Regions from separate parts of the Arthrobacter sp. MMS24-T111 genome, predicted to be linked through region 1. Evidence: riboswitches for the same ligand, from Rfam matches in the RefSeq annotation. Region 1 holds a riboswitch; each other region holds the start of a gene.
What was found. Region 1 has a riboswitch for S-adenosylmethionine ahead of ACX5I6_RS03185 (DUF1737 domain-containing protein). Riboswitches for the same ligand answer to the same signal wherever they lie in the genome.
Positions count from the first base shown of each region.

Region 2: another riboswitch for S-adenosylmethionine. It lies ahead of ACX5I6_RS18205 (bifunctional o-acetylhomoserine/o-acetylserine sulfhydrylase); the one in region 1 lies ahead of ACX5I6_RS03185 (DUF1737 domain-containing protein).
Region 3: another riboswitch for S-adenosylmethionine. It lies ahead of ACX5I6_RS12440 (aminotransferase class V-fold PLP-dependent enzyme); the one in region 1 lies ahead of ACX5I6_RS03185 (DUF1737 domain-containing protein).

Region 1 covers NZ_JBTZRO010000001.1:695,431-705,015, reverse strand. The annotation lists gene ACX5I6_RS03205 (UDP-N-acetylglucosamine 1-carboxyvinyltransferase) at 1-1,469, shown strand, start outside; gene ACX5I6_RS03200 (glutamate--cysteine ligase 2) at 1,537-2,763, shown strand; gene ACX5I6_RS03195 (O-succinylhomoserine sulfhydrylase) at 2,768-3,976, opposite strand; gene ACX5I6_RS03190 (rhodanese-like domain-containing protein) at 3,977-4,387, opposite strand; gene ACX5I6_RS03185 (DUF1737 domain-containing protein) at 4,384-4,647, opposite strand; SAM riboswitch class IV at 4,661-4,775, opposite strand; gene opgC (OpgC domain-containing protein) at 4,952-7,420, shown strand; gene ACX5I6_RS03175 (hypothetical protein) at 7,540-7,794, opposite strand; gene ACX5I6_RS03170 (TetR/AcrR family transcriptional regulator C-terminal domain-containing protein) at 8,020-8,724, shown strand; gene ACX5I6_RS03165 (pyridoxamine 5'-phosphate oxidase family protein) at 8,746-9,210, opposite strand; partial or broken gene ACX5I6_RS03160 (aminodeoxychorismate lyase) at 9,271-9,585, opposite strand, start outside.
Region 2 covers NZ_JBTZRO010000001.1:3,874,561-3,884,145, forward strand. The annotation lists gene metX (homoserine O-acetyltransferase MetX) at 1-852, opposite strand, end outside; SAM riboswitch class IV at 865-980, opposite strand; gene ACX5I6_RS18205 (bifunctional o-acetylhomoserine/o-acetylserine sulfhydrylase) at 1,080-2,405, opposite strand; SAM riboswitch class IV at 2,449-2,563, opposite strand; partial or broken gene ACX5I6_RS18210 (IS110 family RNA-guided transposase) at 2,993-4,257, shown strand; gene ACX5I6_RS18215 (S8 family peptidase) at 4,308-6,662, shown strand; gene ACX5I6_RS18220 (VOC family protein) at 6,765-7,403, shown strand; gene ACX5I6_RS18225 (HNH endonuclease signature motif containing protein) at 7,620-9,320, shown strand; gene ACX5I6_RS18230 (CPBP family intramembrane glutamic endopeptidase) at 9,364-9,585, opposite strand, start outside.
Region 3 covers NZ_JBTZRO010000001.1:2,651,735-2,661,319, reverse strand. The annotation lists gene ACX5I6_RS12495 (multifunctional oxoglutarate decarboxylase/oxoglutarate dehydrogenase thiamine pyrophosphate-binding subunit/dihydrolipoyllysine-residue succinyltransferase subunit) at 1-83, shown strand, start outside; gene ACX5I6_RS12490 (GDSL-type esterase/lipase family protein) at 225-824, shown strand; gene ACX5I6_RS12485 (DUF4097 family beta strand repeat-containing protein) at 907-1,734, shown strand; gene ACX5I6_RS12480 (PadR family transcriptional regulator) at 1,734-2,195, shown strand; gene ACX5I6_RS12475 (50S ribosomal protein bL37) at 2,314-2,388, shown strand; gene rsrA (mycothiol system anti-sigma-R factor) at 2,490-2,750, opposite strand; gene ACX5I6_RS12465 (sigma-70 family RNA polymerase sigma factor) at 2,747-3,520, opposite strand; gene ACX5I6_RS12460 (DoxX family protein) at 3,797-4,345, shown strand; gene aroA (3-phosphoshikimate 1-carboxyvinyltransferase) at 4,352-5,740, shown strand; gene rsgA (ribosome small subunit-dependent GTPase A) at 5,724-6,839, shown strand; gene hisN (histidinol-phosphatase) at 6,884-7,708, shown strand; SAM riboswitch class IV at 7,850-7,963, shown strand; gene ACX5I6_RS12440 (aminotransferase class V-fold PLP-dependent enzyme) at 8,001-9,419, shown strand; gene ACX5I6_RS12435 (class I SAM-dependent methyltransferase) at 9,513-9,585, shown strand, end outside.

The DNA.
Region 1 (9,585 bases):
AGAAGGGCTGGACCCAGGGCCAGTTGGCTTCCGAACTCGGAACCAGCCAGAGCGCCGTCGCCCGGATGGAACAAGGCAAGCAGAACCTCAGCCTCAAGATGATCCAGCGGCTGGAGAACATCTTCGACCGGAGCATCGTCAACGTGGGTAAACCCAGGATGACGCACCTGCGGGTGGAGGGCGGCCGTACCCTCTCCGGTGCGGTGGACGTCAACAGCAGCAAGAACGCCGGCGTGGCGCTGCTGTGCGCCAGCCTGATCAACCGGGGCACCACCGTGTTGCGCCGCCTGGCCCGGATCGAAGAAGTCAACCGTATCGTCGAAGTGCTGACCAGCATCGGCGTGGAATGCACCTGGCTCAACGACACGGATCTCCGCCTGCGCCGCCCGGCCGTCCTGGACCTGGAAGGGATGGACGTGGACGCGGCCCGGCGCACCCGCAGCGTCATCATGCTGCTGGGCCCCCTCCTGGACGAGTCACGGGAGTACCGGCTGCCCTACGCCGGCGGCTGCGACCTCGGGACCCGCACGGTGGAACCCCACATGCAGGCGCTGCGCGAATTCGGGCTCTCGGTGGAAGCCACCGCAGGTTTCTACACGGTCCAGGCGCCTCCCGCGGACACCCGGGACCGTTCGTTTGTCCTCACCGAACGGGGGGACACCGTTACCGAGAATGCGATCATGGCGGCGGCCCACCGGCCGGGAACAACCGTGATCCGCAACGCCAGCCCCAACTACATGGTGCAGGACCTGTGCTTTTACCTGCAGATGCTCGGGGTGGCCATCGATGGCGTGGGAACCACCACGCTGCGGATCACCGGCCGGCCCGTGATCGACGCCGAGATCGAGTATTTCCCGTCCGAGGACCCCATCGAGGCAATGAGCCTGATTACGGCCGGCATCGTCACCAACTCCGAGGTCACGGTCCGCCGGGTACCCATCGAATTCATGGAAATCGAGTTGGCCACCCTGGGCCAGATGGGGCAGAAGCTCGAAATCTCCGGCGAATACATGGCCCGCAACGGCCGCACCAGGCTGGTGGACGTGACCACCAAGCCGTCGGAGCTGCGCGCCCCCGAGGACAAGATCCACCCCATGCCGTTCCCCGGGCTGAACATCGACAACCTCCCCTTCTTTGCCGTGATCGCCGCGAACGCCCACGGGCAGACGATGATCCACGACTGGGTCTACGAAAACCGGGCCATCTACCTGACGGAGCTGAACCGGCTCGGTGCGCAGGTGCAGCTGCTGGACCCGCACCGGATCTACGTCAACGGACCCACCAAGTGGCGTGCCGCCGAAGTGGGCTGCCCGCCGGCACTCCGGCCCGCCGCCTGCCTGCTTCTGGCCATGCTCGCCGCGCGGGGCGTCTCCGAGCTGCGCAACATCTACGTGATTGAACGCGGCTATGAGGACCTGGCGGAGCGCCTGAACACCATCGGCGCCAAGGTGGAGTACTTCCAGGACTAGGCGTTCATGCTTCGTCATGATGACCAGCGGCGCCCGGAATTTCCGGTCCCTGACGCAGAATGTTCGTATGCGTACTTTCGGCGTCGAGGAAGAACTCCTGATTGTTGATCCGGAGTCCGGGGAGCCGCTTGCCCTGGCGGACGCCCTCCTCGCAGGCCACCGTGTGGCCGCGGACGATCTCCCGGTGGACCCGGACCTCCACCACTCCGGGAAGCAGGCGGATCACGACGACGAGATGGGCCTCAGTGCCGAGCTGAAGCTTGAGCAGATCGAGACGCAGACCAAGCCCTGCCTGGATTCCGGGGCCCTGCTCGAGCAGATCAGGGCCGGCCGCGCCATGGCCAACCAAGCGGCGGCCAAACACGGCGCCAGGGTGGCTGCGCTGGCCACGTCGCCGCTGGCATCCACCAGCCACACCACGCCGGACCCGCGCTACGCCAGGATGCTGGAGCGCTTTGGCCTCACGGCGCAGGAGCAGCTGACCTGCGGATTCCACGTGCACACCTACATCGAATCACCGGAAGAGGGCGTGGCGGTCCTGGACCGGATCCGCGACAAGCTGGCGGTCCTGACGGCGTTGAGCGCCAACTCGCCGTACTGGAACGGCGTCCCCACCGGTTTCGAAAGCTACCGCACCCAGGCCTGGAACCGGTGGCCGACGTCCGGTCCGGCCGCGATCTACGGGACGTACCCCGCGTACCGGAGGGTGGTCACCCGGCTGCTGGACACCGGCGTGATGCTCGATGAGGGGATGCTGTATTTCGACGCGCGGCTCTCCCGGAACCACCCGACGGTTGAGGTGCGGGTGGCCGATGTCTGCCTCCGCGCCGAGGATGCAGCCTTGATCGCCGTGCTGGTCCGCGCCCTGGTGGAATCAGCCGGCAGGGAATGGCGCGAGGGCGTGGACCCGGCGCCCGTGCCCACTGTCCTGCTGCGGATGGCCTCCTGGCAGGCCAGCAGTTCGGGACTCAGCGGCGAGCTCCTGGACTTCGGGAACTTCCGCCCGGCCCCGGCCGCGGACGTAGCCCGTTCCCTGGTGGACTACCTGGCACCTGTCCTGCAGGAACAGGGCGAACTGGCCTTGGCCCGGCAGGGCGTGGAGCACATCATCGCCCGCGGGACAGGGGCCGCCGAACAGCGCCGGGCCCGCGACAGGGCGCTGGCCGGACCGCCTCCCGAGGATATGGGTTTCGGGGCAGTGGTCCGGCACGCCGTTGACGTCACCATGCGCGGCGCCCTGGATCTTTCCGACGTGGAAGACACTCCGGAACTCCTGCGGGTCCGCCAGGCCTGACGCCTTAGATCTGCTTCAGCGCCTGTTCCAGGTCGCGGATGAGGTCGTCCGCGTCCTCGAGCCCCACGGACAGCCTGACCACGCCGTCGCTCAAGCCAATGGCGGCCCGCCCCTCCGGCCCCATGGCGCGGTGCGTTGTGGTGGCGGGGTGTGTGATCAGGGACTTCGAATCGCCGAGGTTGTTGGAGATGTCGATGATCCGCAGGCCGTCCAACAGGGCGAAGGCGGCCTCCTTGCCGGAGCGCCCGCCCGAGGGCGCCAGCTCAAGGGTGAGGACCGTGCCGCCGGCGCTCATCTGCTTCGCCGCCAGCTCATACTGCGGGTGCGATTTCAGCAGCGGGTACTTCACCCAGCTCACGGCAGGCTGCTCCTCGAGCCACTCGGCGAGCCGCAGGGCGGTGGTCGAGGAGTGCCGGACGCGCAGGCTCATGGTTTCCAGGCCCTTGGTTAGGACCCAGGCGTTGAACGCCGAAAGCGCCGGACCGGTGTGGCGCATCAGCTGCTTGACCGGGCCGTCGATGAACTCCTTGGTGCCAAGGATGGCGCCGCCCAGGACCCGGCCCTGCCCGTCGATGTGCTTGGTGCCGGAGTACACGATGACGTCCGCGCCGAGGTCCCCGCAGCGCTGCAGCAGGGGAGTGGCGAAGACGTTGTCCGCAACTACCTTGGCGCCGGCGGCATGGGCCAGTTCGCTCACCGCCGCGATGTCCACGATTTCCTGCATCGGGTTGGACGGGGATTCGAAGAAGACGGCGGTGGTGGGCTTGGACAGGGCCTCGCGCCACTGGTCCAGGTCCGGGCCGTCGACGAAGACCGTTTCCACGCCCCACCGCGGCAGGATCTCGTTCAGGATCACGAAGCACGACCCGAACAGTGACCGGGCGGCCACCACCCGGTCACCGGCGGCGAGCAGCGCGCCCAAAGCGGTGAACACCGCGGACATGCCCGACGCCGTCGCGAAGCAGGCCTCGGTGCCTTCCAACAGCCTGAGCCGTTCCTGGAAGGTGGCCACGGACGGGTTGCCGTAGCGCGAGTACACGAAGCGCTCGTCCTCGCCGGTGAAGGCGCGTTCGGCCGCGGCCGCGGATTCGTAGACGAACCCGGAATTCAGGAAGATGGCCTCTGAGGTTTCCTGGAAGTTGGTGCGGTCCAGCCCGCCGCGGACAGCCTGGGTGTCGGGGTTCCAGCCGGGGGCGTCTTGATTGAAGGTCACTTAGTTCTTTCCGAGGTTGGTGGGCAGGCCGCGGTTCTTCCAGCCGTTGACGGTCCGTTCGCCGTAGCGGTCAGGTTCCCCCTCGAAGCCCTCCAGGACGTTGTAGGAAGTGAAGCCGGCCTGGGTGGCCGCCACGGCCGCGGCGATGGATCGCTGGCCCGAGCGGCACAGGAACACCAGCTCCGCGCCGGGGTCCTCGGGCGCCTGCTCCTTGAGGTCCTTCACGAAATCGGGGTTGGGGATGCCGCCGGGGAAGGTCCACTGGATGAAGAGCGGATCGTTGTCCGTTGCCTTGGTGTCCGGAATGCCGATGTGGGCCCATTCGCCCTCGGTGCGGACGTCCACCAGGATGGCGCCCTGCTCCAGCTTGGCCCAGGCTTCCTGCGGCGTCAGGTCTCCCGCGTAGCTCATGCGTGGCCCTCGCCGTCGAACTCGCCTTCCAGGTCGTCAACGGCCGTGGCCACCGCGGCGTCTGCCGACGCGATGGCGGCCGGGAGGACAACGGCCTGGGCCACGATGACGCTGCTGCCGTTGAAAGTGGCCGCCGGGCTGCCGTGCAGGACATAACCGTCCGCAAGCGCAGCCGAGATCCGCTCACAGAAGGAGCGGTCGTCCGGGCCTGTAATCAGGCGGTAGGACAATTTTTCGTCAGGGGCGGGTGCGTCAGACACGACGGATCTCCTTCTTTCACGCTTGCAGCTCGAATCGGTCGATATGCCAAGTATTCACCTGAGGCACCCCGCCGCGAGAGGAGGGTTGCCGACCGGCCAGTCAGGGCTTGACACCGGTACTCATTACTCCCCAAAAACGTAACACCTGCGCCGCCAAGCCGCACGGCCGCCGTCGTCATGTTCCGTAATTGAGAGCCCGCGACCACCGCGTCACGGGAACCCGGCGGGGCCGCGGGACCGATAAAGTTTTCTACCGGGGCGCCGCCCTGCCGTCACAGTGGGAGTACCGGGGGGTCTTGCCAGCATGCGAGCAGCAATATCGCACCGCCAGGCCGGCCGTCGTCGTGCCCGTCATCGTTTCCTCGGGGCTTTCCTGGCCGCCGCCGTCGTCGTGCTTCTGGCGCTGCTGGCGCCCGCCGGTGCCGCGCAGGCGGCCTCCGCGGTACCGGACCAGGGCAAGCCCTGGCTGGGTGCCGTCCTTGAATGGGGTGAGGATACCGCCGCCGGATTCTCCGACCGGCTGGGGGCGAGCCCGGCAGTGTTTGGCCACGACATCGCTCTTCCGTTCCGCGACTCGGACCGGAACAACATTGAGGGCTTCCTGCAGCAGGCCGCGGCCAAGGGCGCCCACGCCATGCTCACCGTGAAGCCCACCGTGCCGCTGGACCAGATCGGCGCCTCCGAAGCGGAAGCCTTCGCCGGCAAGGTCCGCGACCTGACCTCCGGGTTCAAGGGCCGGCTGTTGGTCCGGTTTGCCCCGGACATGAACTCGAGTTGGGTGCCCTGGGGGCAGCAGCCGGGCGCCTACCGGGAAGCCTTCAAGGCGGTCGCGGCAGCGGTCAGGAAGGACGACGGCGGCCGGGCCGCCATGGTCTGGGCGCCGTACCTGGGCAAGGACTACCCCTTTGACCGGAACCGGAATGCCCCGCCGCCGGGAAGTGACGGCTTCGCCCTCCTCGACACCAATGGCGACGGCGCCTGGAACGGCTCCGATGCCGCCTACGCCCCCTACTATCCGGGGGACGACGCCGTGGACTGGGTGGGCCTGACCGCCTACCATGACGACACCGCCGGTGGGGCTGCCGTCAACACCGTGCCGCGTGCCGGTGAACTCCAGGAGATGCTGACCGGCTCGGGCGGCGAGGACTTCTACAATGCCTATGCGGAGGCCCGCAAGAAGCCATTCCTGCTCCAGACATCGGCGTTCTACAGCCCTGCTGCCGGCGGACCGCCGGAGGCGGATATCAAGCCGGCCTGGTGGGACCAGGTGGTGGGTACCGCCACCTCGCCGGCTTTCGCCAGGACGGCAGCGGTGGTGTGGGACGAGCGCACCAGCACCAGGGATACCGGCGTGGCCAGCATCGACTGGCTGCTCACCGGAAATCCCGCCATCGCCAAAGCCGCGCTGGACCGGCTGAAGTCCTCCGCCGTGGTCACCGGGCCGGTCACCGACGTGGTTGCGGACGGATCGTATGTCCGGGCCAACACGCTGTCCGGGGCAGCGGTCTGGACCGTTGCCGTGGCGATGGCCATCCTCCTGGCGGCGCTGTGGCAGATTCCACGCCGGGTCAACGCCGCCACCGCGTGGAGCTACCAGGACCCGGGAAACAGGGACTCGCGCGTGGATTTGCTGCGCGGGATGGCCATTGTCTTCGTGGTGGTCAACCACCTGGGCCTGGTCTCGCTGTTCCAGCTGCTCACCCAGGAGGCCGTGGGCTTCGTTTCCGGTGCCGAACTCTTTGTGCTGTTTTCCGGCCTGGTGGTGGGCATGGTCTACGGGCCGAAGGCCAGGGAAGACTTCGGCAAGGTTGTGGACCTCACCTCCCGCCGGGCGGGGAAGCTCTATGTGACCGCCCTGTCGGTGCTGATTGGCGTCTTCCTCATTGCGCAGCTTCCGTTCTTCCACACCGAGGCACTGACCACGTTCGTGGACCAGGGGACGGGCGGGGCCGGGCATAACGGTGCCGGCCGGACGTACGACCTCTACGCCGGGATGTCATCGCTGTTCCAGTTCCCGGTGCCGCCCCAGGTCCTGCCGGCCATCCTGCTGCTGCAGTTCGGGCCCTGGCAGTTCAACGTCATGGGGCTGTACGTGGTTCTTCTCCTGGTCAGCCCCCTGATCCTGGCGCTGCTGAACCGCGGAAAGGCCGTGTGGGTCCTGGTGGCGTCGCTGGCGGTGTACGCCGTCGGCGCCGGAACCAGGTTCCGGATCCTGCCGTCCCAGTTCGAGGACTCGTTTCCGCTGCTGGTGTGGCAGGTGCTGTTCGTGCTGGGGCTGGTGGTGGGATACCACCGGCGGAGCATTATCGCGTGGTTGTCGGCCCATGCCTGGGTGGTGGCAGCCTGTACGGTGGCCGCATTCGCCTTGGCTTTCCTCTCCTGGGGAAACCCCTACTTGGCCAACAACTACGACGTCCGGCTGGCGCTGATGCCGGACGCCACCTACCGGGCCATGTATGACGCCCTCTTTGGCCGGACGTACCTGGCCCCGGGCCGCCTGCTCAATGTCGTCTTCCTGGTGGTGGCGGCGTATGCGTTCCTCAGCGCCTACTGGAAGCCGGTTGAGCGGGCCCTGGGCTGGTTCCTGATCCCGCTCGGCCGCGCAACCCTCTATGTCTTCATCATGCATGTGGTGCTGATCGCCGTCGTGGCCAATATCCCCGCGCTCCAGCAGGAGAGTATCTTCCTCAACACCGTGGCGTACGCCGTGGTGCTGGCCCTGCTGTGGGTGATGGTCCGCACCAGGTTCCTGTTCCGGATCATTCCCACTTAGGCCGCATCCCCACCGGGCCCCTATGGCCCGGGCATGAAAAATGCTGCGGCACGGTGGGTGCCACAGCATTTACGTCATGGCCAGGCAGGGACTGGGAATCCCCCGCGGCTTCTTGTGTCCTAGACCAGCTCGGGATACGAGGACACGATGTAGTCGGCGGCAGCCGGCCCTTTCATGCGCAGGCCCTTGCGGCTGCCCGGCAACCGGGTCTTCATGGCCGACCAGAATGTCGTTTCCGTACCCGGCTGGTGCTGGTTGATGAAGCACCAGCTCATGTACAGGCCGTAGAAGCGGTCGCGTTCCAGGGTGGACTCGGAGGTCTGGTCGAAGTAGGTGGCGTCTTGGAGAAAGAGATCAAACTGGGAATGTGCCATGATGGCGTCCCTTCGCTATGTGCGTGGCGCCGCCGTTCGGCTACAGCAGCGAACCTCGATGCCCTGCACTGTTGGCAATCGGGTCCATAGATTAATCCTGTGAAAGAAACCGGGATCATTAGCGCCGTCAACGCCTGTCTACACTGTAGACTTTACCCGTAGACTACATATGAGGCAACCCTCTCGAATGAACTCGGGTCAGTTGTCCGCAGCGAGGACAAATTCATGACTTCCCCCAAACCATCCGGTACCGGCAAGGCCAAGGCCAGGCTCAGCCGGGACGTCGTGCTGGCAAAAGCGCTGGAAATGGTGGATGCGGAAGGCCTCGAAGCATTGACCATGCGCCGCCTGGGCCAGGAGCTCGGCAGGGACCCGATGAGCCTTTACCGCTACGCGGAAAATCGGGCTGCCTTGCTCGACGGGGTTTCGGAACTGGTGCTCGACCAGCTCACCATCCAGCAGGATGATCCGGACTGGAAGGCGCAGTTGCGGGCGATCGCCCATAACCTGCGGGCCCTGGCACTCAAGCATCCCAACGTGGTGCCCCTCCTGGTGACCAGGCCCCTCTCCACGCCCCTCGGTTTGCGGCCGCTGGGCACGCTGCGGCCGCTGGAGAAGATCCTTTCCCTGCTGGTGTCGGCAGGGTTCGAGCCCTCAGACGCGCTGCACGTCTACCGCGTGTACTACGGCTTCCTCTACGGCCACATCCTCAACGAACTGCAGGAGTTCGTGGTGGACCCCGAAGAGAACGAGGTGCTGCTGCGGCTGGGGCTCCACCGCCTTCCGGCCAAGGAATTTCCCAACCTGCGGGCATTGGCCCCGGCGCTGGCGGATTACGACGGCGCCAGCGAGCTCGACCAGGGGCTCACCATCCTGTTGTCCGGACTGGAAGCACAGCTGTCCCGGCAGGCGGCGGCAGCGCTCGGTTAGGACGGAAGCGGCGGCGCAGCATTATTCGAACGAGGCCCGGCGCCGGTCCTGCACGCGGGTGTTCCAGACATCCGGCCGGTTGACCTGGAACCGGCGGCCGGTCAGCGCCTTGGCGTTCAGCCGGACGTAGTTGGCCTTTTCGCCGGGCTGCCAGGGTTCCAGGCCGAGGCCGTCCACCTGGTCCTTCACCGCCTGGTCGTCGATGATCCCGGTATCGCCGCGCACCACCACGCTCCACGCCATTTCGGTGGCGGGGTCGTAGCCGTCGATCTCCAGCGCCGCCGGCCGCTCCATTTTGGCGCCCCAGAGCTTGGAACCGGGCGCGGTGCGGAAGACGATGCTGCGCAGGTGGACGATGTAGTTCACGGGAAAGATCTCGGGATGCTCGTCCACCACGATGGCCAGCCTGCCCACGGTGTCATTGGCGAGGAGTTCCCAGCAGTCGTCAAAGGAAAGGTTTTCGATCGGCAGCTTGTGCGAGTCCATGGTCCACACCTTACGGGTGAAGCCGGGAGGGCAAAAGGGGCCGGTGGCCCTGTTGCGCGGCTACTGGATCCCGGCGAAAAGCCCGCTCAACTCCGCAGTCAGTTCCTTCTGCACGGCCGGCGTGCCGATCTCCTTGCCGTCGATCCGGTTCACCGGGGCCAGCAGACGGACGCTGGAGATCAGCCAGACCGCATCCGCATCCAGCAGGTCGCGGGGCTCCAACGGGCCGTACCCCAGCTCCCACCCCGCCGCCTTGGCCGCCGCGAAAAGCGCGCCCTGGGACGTTCCGGGCAGGATGCCGCTGTCCAGCTGCGGCGTGATGAGGCGCTTGACCGCAGTGCCGTCGTCGGACTTTTCCACGTGTGCCAGCAGCAC
Region 2 (9,585 bases), 3.2 Mb from region 1:
GATGTAGCTGTTGGCGTCGAACCGGCGGACGAGCTTCCTGCCCTGGTGGTCCAGGTAGCTTTCCACCTGGTACCGTCCGCGGTTTGCCAGCAGTCCGCCGTGCAGCGGCGACTCGGGGGCCTGGGGTTCCCGGCCGAAGCGTCCTTCCAGTTCCGCGGCGGACCGGTAGGTGATGTGGGCAATCCGCCGTGCAAGTGCCAGTCCGTCTTCCGGACACGGGCCGCCGTAGTAGTCGCCGCCGTTGAAGTTCGGATCCTGGCGGATGGCCAGTGTCTGGGCCTGGGCGAAGGCGATCTGTTCAGCCGTGCTGGCAGCGCCGACCGAGATGACGGCGCAGCGCTGCACCCGGTCGGGGTAGGTCACCGCCCATTCCAGGGCGCGGGCACCGCCCATGGAGCCGCCAAGGACGGCGTACCAGCTCCCGATGCCCAGCTGGTCCGCCAGCCGGGCCTCGGCCACCGTGCTGTCCCGCAGGGTGACCAAGGGGAAGCGGGAGCCCCAGGGTGCTCCGTTGGGAGCGGCCGAGGACGGGCCCGTGGATCCGTAACAACCGCCCACGATGTTGATGGACACCACGAAGAACCGGTCCGTATCAACGGGAGCCCCGGGACCGGCCAGCTGTTCCCACCAGCCCTCTTCGTCGGTGTCGCCCCGGGTCACGTGGGTGCTGCCCGTCAGGGCATGCTCGATCAGGATGGCGTTGCTGCCGTCCGCGTTCAGCGTGCCCCAGGTCTCGTACGCCAAGGTCACATCCGGCAGGTAGCCGCCGCCTTCGAGCTCGAGTCCTCCAATGGAGGCGTAGCGGACAACTCCGTGTTCGGGAATGGTGGTACGGGCGACGGTAACCGTCATGGCAAGACCTCTTCTACGCGCTTGCCTGCCGTCATTTGACCGGCAGGCCAGGTCTTCACCCGGGGCACCCCACCGCGGAAGGAGGGTTGCCGGCCAGCAAGCCGGGGCTGTCACTGGCACTCATGACCTGGTTCGAGTGTACGAAACACCCCCCGGTCCAGGCCAAGAGTGTGACTGGTTGTGACTTTCCGGCGCTGCCGGCCGGCAGCGCTCCAGCGTGCCGGCGGTCAGGCGTCGGCGCCGCCCTTGGCCGCGCGGAAACCGGCCTCCAGGTCGGCCAGGATGTCGTCGATGTGCTCCAGGCCCACCGACAAGCGGACCAGCCCCGGATTGACCCCGGCCACCACCTGCTGCTCGGGCGAGAGCTGGCTGTGGGTGGTCGACGCCGGGTGGATGACAAGCGAGCGGACGTCACCGATGTTGGCCACGTGGGAGTGCAGTTCCAGGGCGTCGACGAAGCGCTTGCCCGCCTCCGCACCCCCTGCCAGGTTGAAGGCGACGACGGCGCCGGTCCCCTTGGGCCCGTACTTGCGGCCCCGTTCGTACCAGGGGCTGGACGGCAGCCCCGCGTAGGCGACCGATTCGACGTCGGCCCTTCCCTCCAGCCAGCGCGCCACCTCCGTGGCGTTGGAAACGTGCCGTTCCACCCGCAGGCTCAGCGTTTCCAGGCCCTGCGAAATCAGGAAGGCGTTGAAGGGCGAAACCGCCGAGCCGAGGTCGCGCAACAACTGGACACGGGCTTTGAGGATGTAGGAAAGGTTGGCGCCCAGTGCGCCGCCCTCGCCAAGATCCCGGGCGTAGACCAGCCCGTTGTAGGTGGGATCCGGGGTGTTGAAACCGGGGAACCGGCCGGGGTCCTTGCCGAAATCGAACTTGCCGGAGTCGACGATGACGCCGGCAATGGCCGAGCCATGGCCGCCCAGGTATTTGGTGGCGGAGTGGATCACGATGTCCGCACCCCACTCCAGCGGCCGGATCAGGTAGGGCGTGGACAGGGTGTTGTCCACGATCAGGGGAACGCCGGCGTCGTGGGCAACCTGGGAGATGCCTTCGATGTCCAGGACGTCCTGGCGCGGGTTGGAGACCACCTCGCCAAAGAACAGTTTGGTGTTGGGCCGCACCGCGTTGCGCCACTGTTCCAGGTTGTCCGGATCTTCCACGAAGGTGACCGCGATGCCGAACTTCTTCAAGGTGTGGGCGAACAGGTTGTACGTTCCGCCGTACAGGCTGGGGCTGGCCACGATGTGGTCCCCGGCCTCGGCGATATTCAGGACGGCGAAGGTCTCCGCAGCCTGCCCCGAGCTCAGCAGCAAAGCCGCCAGGCCACCTTCGAGGCTGGCGATCCGCTGCTCCACCGCGTCCTGGGTGGGGTTGCCGATGCGGGTGTAGATCGGCGCCAGTTCAGCCAGGGCAAAACGGTTGGCTGCGCTCTCGGCGCTCGGGAACACGAAGGACGTGGTCTGGTAGATGGGCAGGGCCCGGGCTCCGGTGGCGCTGTCAGGCTCCTGGCCGGCATGGATCTGGCGGGTTTCGAAGGACCATCCGTTGGACATCTCAGTCTCCTATGACATGGGCCCGGCATGCTGGGAGCACCACGGGCCGCGCTTGCTTCCGGCAATTGCCGGACAGCCTGGTCCTCACCCGGGGCACCCCACCGCGGATGGAGGGTTGCCGGCCAGCGAGCCGGGGCTTGGCGCTGGCACTCATGACCTGCGCCCAGTGTAGGAAGATCGCTCCGGCCGGGACAGCATTGTGACGAACATGGTCTTGCCGCGGCGTGCGCGCCGCGCGGCCCGCGAGGGTGGCAGCTGACGGGCGGGGGACGGATCCGGGCGCGGGAGCAGTCCCATGCGGAGGTTTTCCAAGGTTCCACAAATAATGCGAAGGATCGCCCGAGGTTTGGCTGCCAGCCGTGCCGCCCCGGATACCTTGGAAGCCGGACGTCGTTATCCGGTCGCCCCGTTACCTTTTTCGTAGCCCGTTCCTGTTGCAGGATGAGGGTGTGCTGGCCTGCCGGCCCCGGCATGATTGCCGCCCCCAGTCGTCAATGATCCGGGGGGTGTTGTCACCGGGGTCCGGTAGGTGCCGGAGAGACCGCTAATAGAGGCAGGACAGTTTGGGATCGTCGTGCGTAACGTGGATGCCGGGCTCTGACACCGAGGACAGCCCAGCACAGGTATCAGCTGCTGCGACTGGGAGGTACAGGTGATCGGAAACCACGAAAGCATTGATGTCTTCATCGGCTTGGACGTCGGCAAGGGCGAGCACCACGCCGTTGCCGTGGACCGGGCCGGGAAGAAGCTCTTCGACAAGGCTTTACCCAACGACGAGCTCAGGCTGCGCGAAATACTGGCGTCGCTGGACAACCACGGCAGGATCCTGCTCGTGGTTGACCAGCCCGCGACGATCGGTGCGTTGCCGGTCGCGGTCGCCCAGGCCGCCGGTGTCACCGTCGGATACCTTCCCGGGCTGGCGATGCGCCGGATCGCGGACCTGCACCCCGGCGAAGCGAAAACCGACGCAAGGGACGCGTTCATCATCGCCGCAGCGGCCCGGACCATGCCCCACACACTGCGATCCATCCAGATCGCCGACGAACAACTCGCCGAACTGACCATGCTCTGCGGCTTCGACGACGACCTGGCCAAACAGGCCACCGCGACATCGAACCGGATCCGAGGCCTCCTGACCCAGATCCATCCGGCACTGGAGCGTGTCCTCGGCCCGCGCCTGGACCACCCTGCCGTGTTGGATCTGCTGCGGACCTGGCCGACCCCCGAAGCCCTCCGCCATGCCGGCCGGCGCAGGATCGGGAACCGGCTCAAGAAGCTCGCACCCAGGATGGGTGAACGTCTTGCCGGCGAGATCATCGAGGCCCTGGACCAGCAAACGGTGACAGTGGTCGGAACGAACGCTGCGACCATCGTGCTGCCCCAACTGGCGCGGATGCTCGCCGATATCCGCGAATCGCGGGACACCGTTTTCGCCCAGGTTGAAGCCCTCGTGGAGGCCCACCCTCTTCACCCGGTCCTGACGTCGCTCCCGGCGGTCGGCGTCAGGACCGCAGCACGGATCCTCACCGAGATCGTCGGGAAGGACTTCGCCTCCGCAGGGCACCTGGCTTCCTACGCAGGCCTGGCCCCGGTGACCTGGCGATCAGGGTCTTCCATCCGCGGTGACCACCCATCCCGGAAGGGAAACAAGATTCTCAAAAGAGCCCTGTTCCTCTCCGCCTTCGCGGCCTTGAAGGATCCGCTGTCGAGGGCCTACTACGACCGGAAACGAGCAGAAGGCAAACGCCACAATCAGGCTCTCATCGCCCTCGCCCGCCGCCGCTGCGACACCCTCTACGCCATGCTCAGGGACAGCACCTTCTACGAACCCCGGCAACCCTCAGCCGCTTGACGAAAACCATAGAGGCACCCCCTACTAAGCACAAAAGGAATCCGATTCCGTTGCCCCAGTCTTTGCGCCTGGCCGTTGGCGCCGCACTGTTGTCCGTCGTCGCCCTCTGCTCAAGCGGAGCACCGGCGCAAGCCTCGGCGCCGGCAGCGGCACCCACCGCGCCCGCCGCGCCCGCGGCCGCTCCCGACAGCCCGAACGGCCGCTACCTGGTCCAGTTCCCGGCGGGAACCGACGTCCCAACGGCGGCGCGCGACCTTCGTTCCCAAGGGGTCGCCGTCGACCACACGTTCAGCAAGGCCCTGCACGGAGCAGCGATCAAAGCCACGGCGGCGCAAGCCGCCGCACTGCTGCGGTCCGGCAAGGCAACCGCCGTGGAACCCGACGCGGTATCGACGATTTCCGCCACGGAAAAACCCGCCCCCTGGGGTCTTGACCGGCTGGACCAGCAGGCGTTGCCACTGTCCGGCGCCTACACGTATAACGCTTCCGGCCTCGGTGTCCGTGCCTATGTGGTTGACACCGGAGTCCTCGCCTCCAATGTCGATTTCGGCGGACGGGTTGCCGCGGGATGGACGGCACTGTCCGACGGCGGCGGAACAAGTGACTGCAACGGACACGGCACCCATGTTTCGGGGATCATCGCCGGAACCGTCTACGGCGTGGCCAAATCCGCCACGATCGTGCCTGTGCGGACCTTGGCCTGCGACGGGTCCGGCTACTATTCGGACATCATCGCCGGACTCGACTGGATTGCCGGGGACCATGCCGCAGGAACTCCGGCCGTGGTGAACATGAGCCTTGGCGGACCGGGCAGCACCCTCCTTGACACTGCGGTCCAGAACGTCGTCAACGACGGTATTTCCGTCGTCGTCGCGGCCGGAAACTCGGCCACGGATGCCTGCACGTCCTCCCCCGCCCGGGTCCCGTCCGCACTGACGGTAGCCGCAAGCGACTCCTCGGACCACCAGGCATCGTTTTCCAACTACGGCCAGTGCGTGGACCTTTACGCCCCGGGGGTGGGCATTACCTCCACCTGGAACACGTCGTCGACGGCCACGGCATCGCTGAGCGGGACCTCCATGGCTTCACCGCACGTTGCCGGCGTGGCAGCCCTCATCCTCTCCCAGCACCCGCTCTTCACCCCTGCGCAGGTCACGGACACCGTCCTCTCGGCGGCTGTTCCGGGAACCATCGCCGGTGCCGGCGCCGGAACGCCAAACAAACTGCTGCACGTGCCTGCCAGCCCAAGCCTGCCCGGGGCGTTCTCGTCGCAGGCGCCGTTCAGGCAACTGGACACCCGCTACGGCACCGGCGGCATCAGCGGCCCCGTAGCACCCGGAGACACCATCCGCGTCCCCGTCACCGGCCGCGGCGGCATCCCCACCACCGGAGTCTCCGCCGTCGCCGTCAACGTCACCGCCACCTCCCCCACCAGCTTCGGCAACATCACCGTCCACGCCGGCGGCACCCCCACCCCCGGAACCTCCAACCTCAACTTCAACCCCGACCAAACCACCCCCAACCTGGTCATCACCCCCATCGCCGCCGACGGAACCATCGCCCTGACCAACAACTCCGCCGGCACCGTCCAACTCATCGCCGACACCTTCGGCTACTACATCGCAGGAGCCCCGGTAGACCCTGGCACCTTCTCCTCGCAGGCGCCCTTCCGGCAACTGGACACCCGCTACGGCACCGGCGGCATCAGCGGCCCCGTAGCACCCGGAGACACCATCCGCGTCCCCGTCACCGGCCGCGGCGGCATCCCCACCACCGGAGTCTCCGCCGTCGCCGTCAACGTCACCGCCACCTCCCCCACCAGCTTCGGCAACATCACCGTCCACGCCGGCGGCACCCCCACCCCCGGAACCTCCAACCTCAACTTCAACCCCGACCAAACCACCCCCAACCTGGTCATCACCCCCGTCGCCGCCGACGGAACCATCGCACTGACCAACAACTCCGCCGGCACCGTCCAACTCATCGCCGACACCTTCGGCTACTACATCGCAGGAGCCCCGGTAGACCCTGGCACCTTCTCCTCGCAGGCGCCCTTCCGGCAACTGGACACCCGCTACGGCACCGGCGGCATCAGCGGCCCCGTAGCACCCGGAGACACCATCCGCGTCCCCGTCACCGGCCGCGGCGGCATCCCCACCACCGGAGTCTCCGCCGTCGCCGTCAACGTCACCGCCACCTCCCCCACCAGCTTCGGCAACATCACCGTCCACGCCGGCGGCACCCCCACCCCCGGAACCTCCAACCTCAACTTCAACCCCGACCAAACCACCCCCAACCTGGTCATCACCCCCGTCGCCGCCGACGGAACCATCGCCCTGACCAACAACTCCGCCGGCACCGTCCAACTCATCGCCGACACCTTCGGCTACTACATCGCAGGCTGAACGCGGCCCCTGCGGGGACTTCCCTCACCACGCCCGGGGGCGGAAATCCAAGTAAGGGTACCCTTAGCTGAGAGCCCGATCACAAAGTGCCAAGATGTTGCCATGCGCATGGATCACGTCTCTTACGCCTGTGAACACGATGGCCTCGCGGCCACTACCGAACGGATTTCAACTGCCCTCGGCGTTGAGGCAGTGAAGGGCGGGGTCCACCCCCGTTTCGGCACCCGGAATATGATCATCCCCCTCGCCGGGCACAAATACCTCGAAGTTGTGGAGGTCCTGGACCACCCTGCTTCGGACAAGGCACCGTTCGGACAGGCAGTGCGGGCCCGTTCCGCTGCGGGCGGCGGCTGGATGGGCTGGTGCGTCGAGGTGGACGACCTCGCCCCGTTCGAGGAACGCCTGGGCCGCGCTGCCGTGAACGGCAACCGCAAGTTCCCGGACGGCCGCGAACTCGTGTGGAAGCAGATCGGCATCCTGGGCCTAATTGCAGACCCCCAGGTCCCCTACATGCTCAAATGGGAAGGCGACCCGTCCCTGCACCCCTCCAACGCCTACGAGAGCAACCTCAAAATGAGCTGCCTGACCATTGCCGGCTCCGCGTCGCGGGTGACCGAGTGGCTGGGCGAGCCGGTGGAGAAGCCGCTTGAGGACGTTGCGGTCGAATGGGTAGCCCCGCACGGCACTCCCGGCATTCTGTCGGTCACTTTTGAAACCGCCAACGGGGCCGTCACGATCTGATTACCCCTCCCGCTCTCCGGCTTGTTTCCGGAGAGGGGCCGTAGGTACCTGCGCCCAAAGAGCTTCGGCCGCCATCGGGTGGTGACAACGGCGTCACCACCCGATGGCGGCCGAATTCCTTTAAGCGTTCCCGGGGAGGATCGCTGAATTATTCGGAAGGGCGCTGAACCACAAGCCTCCTCCATAAATGTCGGACCCTGGTTGGATGATTTCTTTATGGGAATCGGTGCGGATCTGGCGGCGGTGATGGAGGGTGTTTCTGCCTCTGTTGCTGCGCTCAGCGGGCTGGTTCTGGAGGACGCTTCCTTGACTTCTGACCTTCATGCCGGCGTTTCCGTGGATGTGTTGCAGCGGCAGTATGGGCTGTGTCTGGAACGGCTGGAGCTTGTGGCCAGGTTGGAAGCTCAGCTGGCGGCGGTGAAGGCGCGCGATGTGGCCGAGTGCGTTGACATCCAGCATGCTCTGCTTCCGCCGGACGCCCCGGTGGAGGAGCGCACGTTCGCGGAGATGTCCGCGGTGGAGGAGATCGCCGGGATCCTCACCATCGGTTCGGGGGCGGCCGGGGCGTTGGTGGAGCAGTCCCGCCGGGTTTGTTCACTGCCACCGGTGGTTGAAGCCTTGGCTGCGGGTGACATGTCCTGGCAGCACGCCCGGATCGTGGCCGACGAAACCGAAGGCCTCACCCCTGCAGGGGCGGCCGCGTTGGTGGCGCATTTCTTCGACCCTGACGCGCCCCACCCGGCCCGGGGCGCCGCGCCCGGTGAGCTTGTCCCGTCCCGGTTCCGGGCGAAGGTCCGGGCCTGGCGGGAACGCCACCACCCCGAGTCCTTGGAGAAGCGCCACGCCAAGGGGGTGGCGGACCGGCGGATGGACTACGCTCCGGACCGGGACGGGATGGCCTGGCTCTCGCTCTACCTTCCCGGGGATACCGCGTGCGCGATCTGGAACCGCAGCACCGCCACCGCCCGCGGCCTCCAAAACCCCACGGATGAGCGGACCCTGACCCAGCTCCGCGCTGACGTCGCCGCGTCCCTGCTCCTCGGCGCCGGGCTGCAGCCCACCGCCACCCCCAACGGCCGCACCAGCCTGTCCCTCGAGGCCGGAACCAGCCCCACCGGTGGCACCGAACCTCCGCCCCAGCCTGACACCTGCCGCGCCACCGGCCCGGGCAGCTTCACCGATGCGGGAACCGCCGGCGGGCTTGGCAAGATCCCCACACCCCGGGCGGACGTCCTGGTCACGGTCCCGGTATTCTCACTGCTCGGCCTCACCGATGAGCCCGCGGTGCTGGACGGATTCGGGCCGATCCCGGCATCCATGGCACGGAGGCTCGTCGCCGGCGGGGCGGAATCGTTCTACCGGGTCCTGGTCGACCCCCGCGACGGCGCGCCCCTGGAAATCGGACGCACCCGCTACCGGCTCCCCGAGACCATCAAGAAATGGATCCGGCTGCGGGACGGCAAATGCACCTTCCCCGGCTGCACCAACCACACCCCCGACAACGACACCGACCACCTCACCCCCTGGCACCACAGCGGCAAAACAGACGTAGGCAACCTGGCCCAGCTCTGCCCCAAACACCACCGCCTCAAACACCACACCACCTGGACCCCCGACCCGGCCACTAAGAATGAACCACCCGGCTGGACCTCACCCACCGGCAGACACTACACACCCGAACAACACGACCCCCAACCAACCCACTGGCCACCAGGAACCCTGCCGCTTGCCGAAGATCCAGCGTGGCCGGAACCGGAAATGGAGGGTCCGGAAACGGAGGAGCCTGACGGAAACAACCTGCTGGATCCGGACGACCTTTGCACTACTGATGCCCTCTGGGACGACTTTTACGCGAAACCGTTCGTGTTGCCACCGGACCCGCAAGGAGAGTGGCCCTTGCTGTTGTCGCTGATGTGACAGCACATGTACGGGTTGAGCCGCCGAGGCTAGCGCCCCACTCCTACCCCAACCCGACGGCCTTGCCAAAGAGACTGAAGCCGACGAACGCCACGATGTCCAGCAGCGCGTGGGCGATGACCAGCGGCATGACGCGGCGGGTTCGGGTGTAGAGCCAGGCGAAGACCACCCCCATGATCGCGTTGCCGATAAATGGCCCAAAACCCTGGTAGAGGTGATAGCTGCCGCGGAGCAGGGAACTGACGGCGATAGCGAGAGGCGTGCT
Region 3 (9,585 bases), 2.0 Mb from region 1:
CGGCCTCAACGGCTGCAGGTTCCATGAAGCGGCACGCCGCTGAACAGGACCTGCTGCTCAAGCAGGCATTTGCAAAGAAGTAAACCGTAAGGCTGCCCGGCCGGACGTCGAAATACCAGACTCCGGCCGGGCAGTTCTGTTAATGGTTGGACAGCGCCGCCCCTTACCTCCGCAGCCGCGGCGGCAACGGAGGCTGCGGCCGGTTCGGAAGTGAAGAGGAACGCGTGGAAGACAGGAAGCTGCGGATCGCAGCTGTAGGAGACGAATTGCTGGCTGGACTGGGCGATCCCCGGGCGCTGGGCTGGCTTGGCCGCGTCCTGGCCCGCACTCCCCAGGACGGCATGCTGCTGGAAAGCTACGCCCTCCCCTGTCCGCAGGAAGGTACCGAAGGGCTTGCGGCCCGGTGGCTGGACGAAGCCGGCCGGCGCTTCAGCGACCAGGCCGAGAACAGGCTGGTCATCGGCCTGTCCGGGCGCGACATCGAATTCGGACTTTCAACCGCGCGGAGCAGGCTGAACCTGGCCAACATCCTGGACTCGGCGTCGCAGAACCGTGTCGAGGTGTTCGTCGTCGGACCGCCCCCCACGCTCGATCCGACCCAAAACCGGAGGCTGGACGAACTGAACACCGCCTTCGCGGACGTCACCACCCGGCGCAAGCATCTGTATGTCGATACGTTCTCGCCCCTGCTGAACCACGAGCAGTGGCGCCAGGACCTCGCCGCCAACGGGGGGACGCCGGGCCAGGCCGGCTATGGCCTCATGGCATGGCTGGTGCTCCACCGCGGCTGGTTCCAGTGGCTCGGGATGGACGCGCCACAGTAAGCCCCAACAGGACGCCTTGACCGGCGCAAGCCCGCGCGGCTAGGTTGAAGCCCAACGCGATATATCGCCTCTGGAGGGGACCATGGCTGACGGAAACTGGACTGTGCAAGGCCCGCAAACCATCGAGATCGAGGACGCCACCGCCCTGAAGCTCGGCATGGTGCGCGGCAAGTTCACCGTGGCGGCCCATGCCGGGACGGCGGTACGGGTGGAGATCTCGGAAGTCCACGGCGACCCCGTGGCGGTGTCAGCAAGCGGCGGCAGGGTGGAAGTCCGGCATCAACTGAATGGTCCGCAGGGATGGTTCAAGAATTTGATGGAATCCGTCAACCACACCAGCGACAACTCGGCCGTGATCAGCATTTCCGTTCCACCCGGCGTCGAGGTGGAGGCCGGCACGGTCAGTGGCGAGGGAATGGTCTCCGGCGTCGCCGCCCACGTCCGACTCAACACCGTGTCAGGCTCCGTCGTCGCCGACGGCACCTCCGGTGAGCTGCAGGTCAACATCGTGAGCGGCACGGCCGCCATCACGAACCACCGCGGCGTCCTCACGGTCAAGAGCGTCTCCGGGGCAGTCACCGCGTCCGGACACTTCACCAACGTACGCACGAACACCGTCAGCGGCCACCTCACTTTCGAGCTGCTTGGCTTCACCCACGATTTCGGTTCCAACTCCCTCTCCGGGGACCTGACCATTCAACTTCCGCACGATGTCGGCGTCGATATCGTGGCCAAGTCGGCCGGCGGGACGGTGGTACTTGACGGCCAGCAGTGCTTCCTGGCCAATGGAAAAGTGGAAACGATTGCCGGCCCGGATGAACAGCTCATGCTGGTCAGGACCAATTCGGTGTCCGGCAGGACCGCCATTGTCCACGCCCCGGAACCCGGCAGCGGGGAAGCGCACGGCTGATGCCTGCCGTCTTCGCACACGGTGCGTTGCGCTTGTACCTGCTTGCCCTGCTCGAAGGCGGCCCCAAGCACGGGTACGAGCTCATCAAGGCGCTCACGGACCGGTTTGGCGGCGCCTACTCCCCCAGCGCGGGAACAATCTATCCACGGCTGGGCAAGCTTGAGGCGGACGGCCTGGTGGCCACTGAGCCGTCCGGACGACGCACGACGTACCACATCACGGCAGAAGGCCTTGCCGAACTGAACCACCGCCAGGTGGACCTGGCAGCAGTGGAACACGGGATCACCGCTGCCGTGCAGCAACTCGCCATAGACCGGATGCTGCAACAATTCCGCGATGGCATCCGCGCCGACCTGCAAAGCCTGGCCCAGCCCGCGCCGCTCAACGCGGTGGCGCTGGATCATGTCCGGCTTGTCCTGGAAGAAGCCCGCGCAGCCATCGGCGTTGCGCTCGACGGGTAGGGCGCCGGCAACCGGCCACACTGCCGCAGGTCACCCGCCTGCTCCGGTTCGCGGGTCGCCACATCATGTGGGAGACTGGAGGGCAGCTCTTTGAGTACCAACAGTAAGGAGGCCAGCTATGAGCAAGCGTGCACGCAAGCGTCGTGACCGTAAGCGTGGCGGCGCGAACCACGGGAAGCGCCCCAACACCTAGGCAAATGCCAGGGACTACGGTTCAAGCAAAGGACCCCGAAGCCATTCGGCTTTCGGGGTCCTTTGCTGTCTGCGGCTTTGTCCGCCCGCGTGTGGGCGTTCCTACGCCTCCACCGGACGGATGGCGTGAATCCGGTCCAGGATGGCGTTCTTCAGGTTGTCCGGAGCGGACTCTGTGCAGGAGCGCTTGACCATGTTGCGGATCACGCACTCAAGGTCATACTGCTGCGCGCACTCGGGGCAGTCGTCAAGGTGGTTCTTGATTTCAGTAAGGTCCTCGCGGGTCAATGCCCCATCAAGATACTCATAGATGCGTTGCATCCGTGTGTCGTCGCAATCGCCCAATCCCTGGCAGTCGCTCATTTCCTGTTCTCCTGTGATTTGCTTCCTGCCGCATCCGATGCATCAGCGGCTGTTTTGAATCCGCGCTCGGCGGCGTACTCCGCGAGCATGTCCCGCAACATTCTCCGGCCGCGGTGAAGCCGGGACATCACGGTGCCGATGGGCGTGTTCATGATGTCTGAGATTTCCTTGTAGGCGTAGCCCTCGACGTCGGCGAAGTATACCGCCAACCTGAATTCCTCCGGAATGTCCTGGAGCGCCCGTTTGACGTCCGAATCCGGGAGGTGGTCCAACGCCTCGGCCTCGGCCGACCGTAGTCCGCTCGACGTATGGGACTCCGCCCGGGCCAGCTGCCAGTCCTCGATCGTGTCCGAATTGGACTGAAGCGGCTCGCGCTGCCTCTTGCGGTAGAGGTTGATGTAGGTGTTGGTCAGGATCCGGTACAGCCACGCTTTGAGGTTCGTGCCCGGCTTGTACTGGTGGAACGCCGAAAATGCCTTGGTGTAGGCCTCCTGGACCAAATCCTCGGCATCTGAGGGGTTCCGTGCCATGCGCATCGCAGCGGAGTACAGCTGGTCGACGTACTGCATGGCGTCCCGTTCGAAGCGCAGGCGGCGGTCCTCGACGGTCTCCGCGGCAACGTCCAGGGCGGCGTCCTCGGTTTCCGGTCCTGCGGCCGGACCAACCTCCTCCGCCGGCGCGGCAGATGCCGGCGGGGCCGGTGCCGAGCCGTTCGCTGCGCCAGGTGAAGCCTCATACATGGCCGCGACGGCCGGATCCAGGGTGCTCATTGCCTTCAAGTCTACTGTCAGGCGCCCTGCCCGGGGCGTGCCGTACTCCAGGGGATCGGCAGCCAGTGCTTCCACTGCCACCGGACCCGCAGGCCTCGTTCCGTCCAACACCTTCCCCAAGGGCCAACTCCGCTCTGTATCGGGTGAATGATCATCGGGCCGCATGTCAGTGACCCGTCAGCCATAACCCCTTCCCGCAGGCAAATATTCCCCAAAAGTGCAAGACTAGGACCGACTCCGCCGCGTTCCGCGGTTCGTCCATCCAGGAGGAAATCCATGTCCTTTGTCCGCACGCTCGCACGGCCCATGCTCGCCTCCAGTTTTGTCATTGCCGGACTGGATAAGCTCAAGAACTCCGACGACACCGCGCAGCAGCTCTCACCGCTGCTGCGCAAGGCCGCCGCCTCGCTTCCCTTCCAGGCCAGCGAGAAGACCCTCGCCCGTGTTATCGGCGGTACCCAGGTGGGCGCCGGCGTCCTGTTCGGCCTTGGAAAGTTCTCCAGGCTCTCCGCGTCGCTGCTGACGGTGGTTTCCCTGCTCAACACGTTCGTTGAGTGGCGCAGCGCGGACATCAGCAGCAAGGAAGGGCGCGAGACCCGCCGGAACCAACTGCTCAAGAACCTGTCCCTCAGCGGCGGTGCGCTGCTCGCTTCGGTGGACACCGCAGGAAAGCCGGGGCTGGCCTGGCGCGCCGAACACCTTGCCGCAGGTGCCCGCCGGAACGCCTCGCACCTGGCCGCCGACGCGCGCAAGACCACGAACAAGAAGCTGCACAAGGCGGACAAGGCTGTCCGCCGCGCCGTCGACCACGCCACGGGAGCCTAAGCACGAATGACCGCAGCAACTGCCGCCCGGGACGCCGCCGGAACACCTGTCCAGCACTGGGACGCGCCTTTCGCTTCCCGGCCCGTCAATGCCACCGTCACGGTGCCTGGCTCGAAGTCCCTGACCAACAGGTACCTCGTTCTGGCGGCATTGGCGGATGGGCCGTCCCGGTTGCGGGCGCCCCTGCATTCCAGGGATTCCGCGCTGATGATCGATGCGCTGCGGCAGCTTGGCGCCACGATCACGGAGGTCCCGGGCGACGGAACCTTCGGTCCTGACCTCGAAGTGGTCCCGTTGCCCGCGTCCGCGCCGGTGACGGAGGCCAGGATCGACTGCGGGCTGGCCGGCACGGTGATGCGGTTCGTCCCGCCGCTTGCGGCGCTCCGCAACGGGGCCAGCGTGTTCGACGGCGACCCGCACGCACGCAAGCGTCCGATGGGGACCATCATCGAGGCCCTCAAGGCCCTGGGTGTGGCTGTCTCAGCCGAAGACGGCAGCGCCCCGTCGTCCCTCCCGTTCGTCGTGGCGGGCACAGGCTCCGTCCGGGGCGGCCACCTGGTGATTGATGCCAGCGCTTCGTCCCAGTTTGTCTCCGCCCTCCTGCTCGTGGGGGCACGGTTCGACGACGGCCTGCATCTTGAGCATGTGGGCAAACCTGTACCAAGCCTGGACCACATCAACATGACGGTCGCGGTCCTGCGCGGCGCAGGCGTGTCCGTGGACGATTCCGTGCCCAACCACTGGGTGGTGGCGCCCGGACCGATCCGTGCCTTCGACCAGCGGATCGAACAGGACCTTTCCAACGCGGGCCCGTTCCTGGCGGCGGCCCTCGCCTCGCGGGGAACCGTGCGGATCCCCAACTGGCCGGCGGAAACCCAGCAGGTGGGCGACCTGTGGCGCAACATCCTCACCAGCATGGGTGCCACGGTCACGTTGGCCGGCGGCGTCCTGACCGTCACCGGCGGTCCGGAGATCAAAGGTGGCGACTTCGCGGACACCAGCGAACTCGCCCCCACCGTCGCCGCGTTGTGTGCCTTGGCCTCGGAGCCCTCCCGGCTCACCGGGATCGCGCACCTGCGAGGACACGAAACCGACAGGCTGGCCGCCCTGGTGGCAGAGATCAACCGGCTCGGCGGGGACGCCGAGGAAACCCCGGACGGACTGCTCATCCGCCCCGCCCGGCTGCACGCCGGCGTCGTGCACAGCTACGCAGACCACCGGATGGCCACGGCCGGGGCAATCCTGGGACTGGCAGTACCGGGCGTCCAGGTGGAGGATATTGCCACCACAGCCAAGACCATGCCCGACTTCCCACAGCTGTGGGCAGGCATGCTGGCCCAGGAGGGCACGTCCGCTGCCGGACCGGAAGGGCGCGGCAGTGGCGCGGAGCACTGATTCCTGGGACGAATCGGACGTCAGGATCCGCCCGAGCAAGAAAGGCTCCAGACCCCGCACCAAAGACCGCCCCAGCCACGATGACGCTGTGACCGGCCGGATCATCACGGTGGACCGTGGCCGGTACACCGCAGTGGTGGGTGAGGACTCGGACAATGAGCGCGTGGTCATTGCCGCGCGGGCCCGCGAGCTTCGCCGCAATCCCGTGGTGGCCGGCGACTTCGTCTCCCTGGTGGGGGATGTCTCCGGAGCCCCGGACACACTGGCACGCCTGGTGAAAATCCAGGACCGCCGCACGCTCCTTCGCCGCAGCGCCGACGATACCGACCCCGTGGAGCGAGCCGTGGTGGCCAACGCGGACCAGCTGGTCATCGTCGTGGCGGCTGCCAACCCCGAGCCACGCACCGGCTTCATCGACCGCGCCCTGGTGGCGGCCTACGATGCCGGGATTGCGCCGATCCTGCTGGTGACCAAGGCCGACGTCAAGGACCCCGCCGAGCTCCTCTCCAATTACACGCACCTGGACTTCCCGGTCATCATCAGCAAGACCGCCGACGCACAGGCCTCCGGGATCGACGCGCGGTCCGACGACGGCCTCTCGGCCCGGCTGGACAGCGCCGCGGTGGCCGCCCTCCGCGCGCACCTCGACGGTACCGTCACCGTGATGCTGGGGCATTCCGGGGTGGGCAAATCCACTATGGTGAACGCACTGACGGGTGCCGAGCGCGCCACCGGCGGCGTCAACGCCGTCACCGGGCGCGGCCGGCACACGTCGTCGTCCGCGCTGGCACTTCGGCTGGCGGACGCGCCGCCCGGCAGCTGGATCATCGACACCCCGGGGATCCGGTCCTTTGGCCTGGCGCATGTGGATCCGGACAGGATCCTGCGCTCGTTCCCGGATCTCTCCCCCGGCATCGAAAACTGCGAACGCGGCTGCAAGCACACGGCAACGGCGGTCAACTGCGGGCTGGACGAGTGGGTGGATGGCGGACACGCCGGCCCCACCGGCGCCGCCCGCCTGGCGTCCCTGCGGCGGCTGCTCGGTGCCGATCCAAGGATGGAAGCACAGGAAACGAAGGAGCTTGGCAGCGTCAACTGACGCGTTCTCCCGGCAGAAACGCCCGCAGACGGTAGTTTGGAACCATGATCCAACCCGCTTCGAGTTACAACGATGACCTGCGCCTGGCCCACGTCCTGGCCGACTCCGTGGACGACCAGACGATGAGCCGGTTCAAGGCCCTGGACCTCCACGTCGAGACCAAGCCGGACCTGACGCCGGTCACCGACGCCGACAAGGCGGCCGAGGAGGCCATCCGTGGCCAGCTCTCCCGCTCCCGGCCCCGCGATGCCGTCCTGGGTGAGGAATTCGGCAGCACCGGCCACGGCTCACGGCGCTGGATCATCGATCCCATCGACGGGACCAAGAACTTCGTCCGTGGCGTCCCGGTCTGGGCCACGCTGATCGCCCTGGTGGACGAGGGCGAACCGGTGGTGGGCGTCGTCAGCGCACCGGCACTGGGCAAGCGCTGGTGGGCTGCCAAAGGCATGGGGGCGTACATGGGCAGGTCCCTGGCCGCCGCCACCCGGCTTCGGGTCTCCAACGTGTCCAACCTGGCCGACGCCTCCCTCTCCTATTCCAGCCTGGGTGGCTGGAAGGAACGCGGAAACCTTGACGACTTCCTGGGCCTGACGGAGGACGTGTGGCGGACCCGGGCGTACGGGGACTTCTGGTCCTACTGCATGGTGGCCGAGGGCTCGGTGGACATCGCCTGCGAACCCGAACTGAATTTGTACGACATGGCCGCCCTGGTGCCGATCGTGGTGGAGGCCGGCGGCCGCTTCACGTCCCTCGAAGGCGAGGACGGCCCGTTCGGCGGCAATGCCCTGGCAACGAACTCGATCCTGCATTCAGAGGTACTGCACCGGCTGAACCCGGACCTCGACGACCTGCTCCAGCAGTCGCCCTAGCGGCAAGATAATCGAATAATACGACGCCGGACGCCTCCTTTGCGGGGCGTCCGCGGCCGTTTCTTCGGCAGGACGTAACAAAAGCCTTAACAATTGCTGCGGCTTTAGTCCTGCCCATTCCATGTTCTACGCTTTTATCCAGGTCACGAGTGCCAGCGCAAAACCCCGGTTTGCTGGCCGGCAACCCTCCATTCGCGGTGGGGTGCCCCGGGTGACGACCAGGCCGGTCCGGAGCGGATACGGCAAGCGCGGATTCCACTATGCCGGAGTCCTGTATCCAAGTGAGGTCTCTGTGACAACTGCCACCGTCTCCCCCCAGTCCGCCACCGCCAACGCCGCCGCGCCGGATCCGCGCCAGGCCATCGCCGGCCGTCCCCTCGCCGCGGTCACCGGCGCAGAGATCCAGGCGCCGCTGATCTCCGGCGGCCACGTTCGCTACGCAAACCTCGACTACGGCGCCTCCGCCCCGGCTCTGTCAGTGGTGTCCGCGTACCTGAACGAGATCCTCCCGTATTACGCCAGTGTCCACCGGGGCGCCGGGTACGCATCCCAGATCAGCACGTCCGTGTACGAAAACGCACGCAACATTGTCCGTGACTTCGTGGGAGGGCGCCCCGACGATTCGGTCATCTTCACCCGCAACACCACCGACTCCCTGAACCTGCTGGCCGGCTGCCTGCCGCTGGCCGGCGGCCGCCCCGCCGGGGACGTCTTGTACCTGGACATCGAACACCACGCCAACCTCCTGCCCTGGCAGGGCGTCCCGCACCGCAGCATCGTCGCCGCGGACACCATCAGCGGCACACTGGAGGCAGTCCGCGCTGAACTGGAGCAGGGCGGGGTCAGCCTGCTGGCCGTCACCGGCGCCTCCAACGTCACCGGCGAGATCCTCCCCATCCGGGCCTTGGCTACACTGGCGCACCAGTACGGCGCACGGATCGTGGTGGATGCCGCCCAGCTTGCGCCCCACCGCCGGGTGGACATCAGCGCGGACGACGTCGACTATCTCGCCTTCTCCGGACACAAGCTCTACGCACCCTTCGGCGCAGGCGTCCTGGTAGGACGTGCGGACTGGCTGGACGCCGGTGTCCCCCACCTGGCCGGGGGCGGTGCCGTCAAGGAAGCAAGGCTCGACGGCGTCAGCTGGGCCACCGGCCCGGCCCGCCACGAGGGCGGCTCACCCAACGTGCTAGGCGCAGCCACCCTGGCCCGTGCCACCCAGGTGATCGCCGGGCTGGACCAGGCCCGGTGGCACGCCCACGAATCCGCCATCCGCTCCTTCCTGGTGGAGGGCCTCCAGGGCATCGACGGCGTCACCGTCCACCAGATCTTCAAGGACACCAATCCGGAAACGGACACCATCGGCGTGGTCAATTTCTCGGTTGCAGGCTACGACGCCGGGCTGGTGGCCGCCTATCTCTCGGCGGAGCACGGCGTGGGCCTGCGCGACGGACGCTTCTGCGCCCACCCGCTGCTGAAGCGCCTGGGCCTGCCCAACGGATCACTCCGGGCGAGCTTCGGCGTCGGATCCCGGCTGGAGGATGCCGAACGCCTCCTTGCCGGCATCCGCACACTGCGCAGCAGCGGTCTGGGTTGGGACTACGTGGTTGACGCAGGCCGCTGGGTGCCGGCCAACGATTCCCGCACCTACCCGCACTGGGCACCCAACACCCCGGGCACGGCCGGCGCGGCCCCCTGTATCGACGACTAGTGGGCACTTCCCGCCCATGGTCCCCCAGCACATTTTCGAGGCGGTGCGGTAAATTCGAGGGGCATCAACAGTCGGAATTGAAGGAGTCCACGCGTGGTTCGGTGTGGCCCCAAGCTTGATCACGGGCGCCGGCGGGAACTTGGCGGCAGTTTCCGGGACGGCGGAC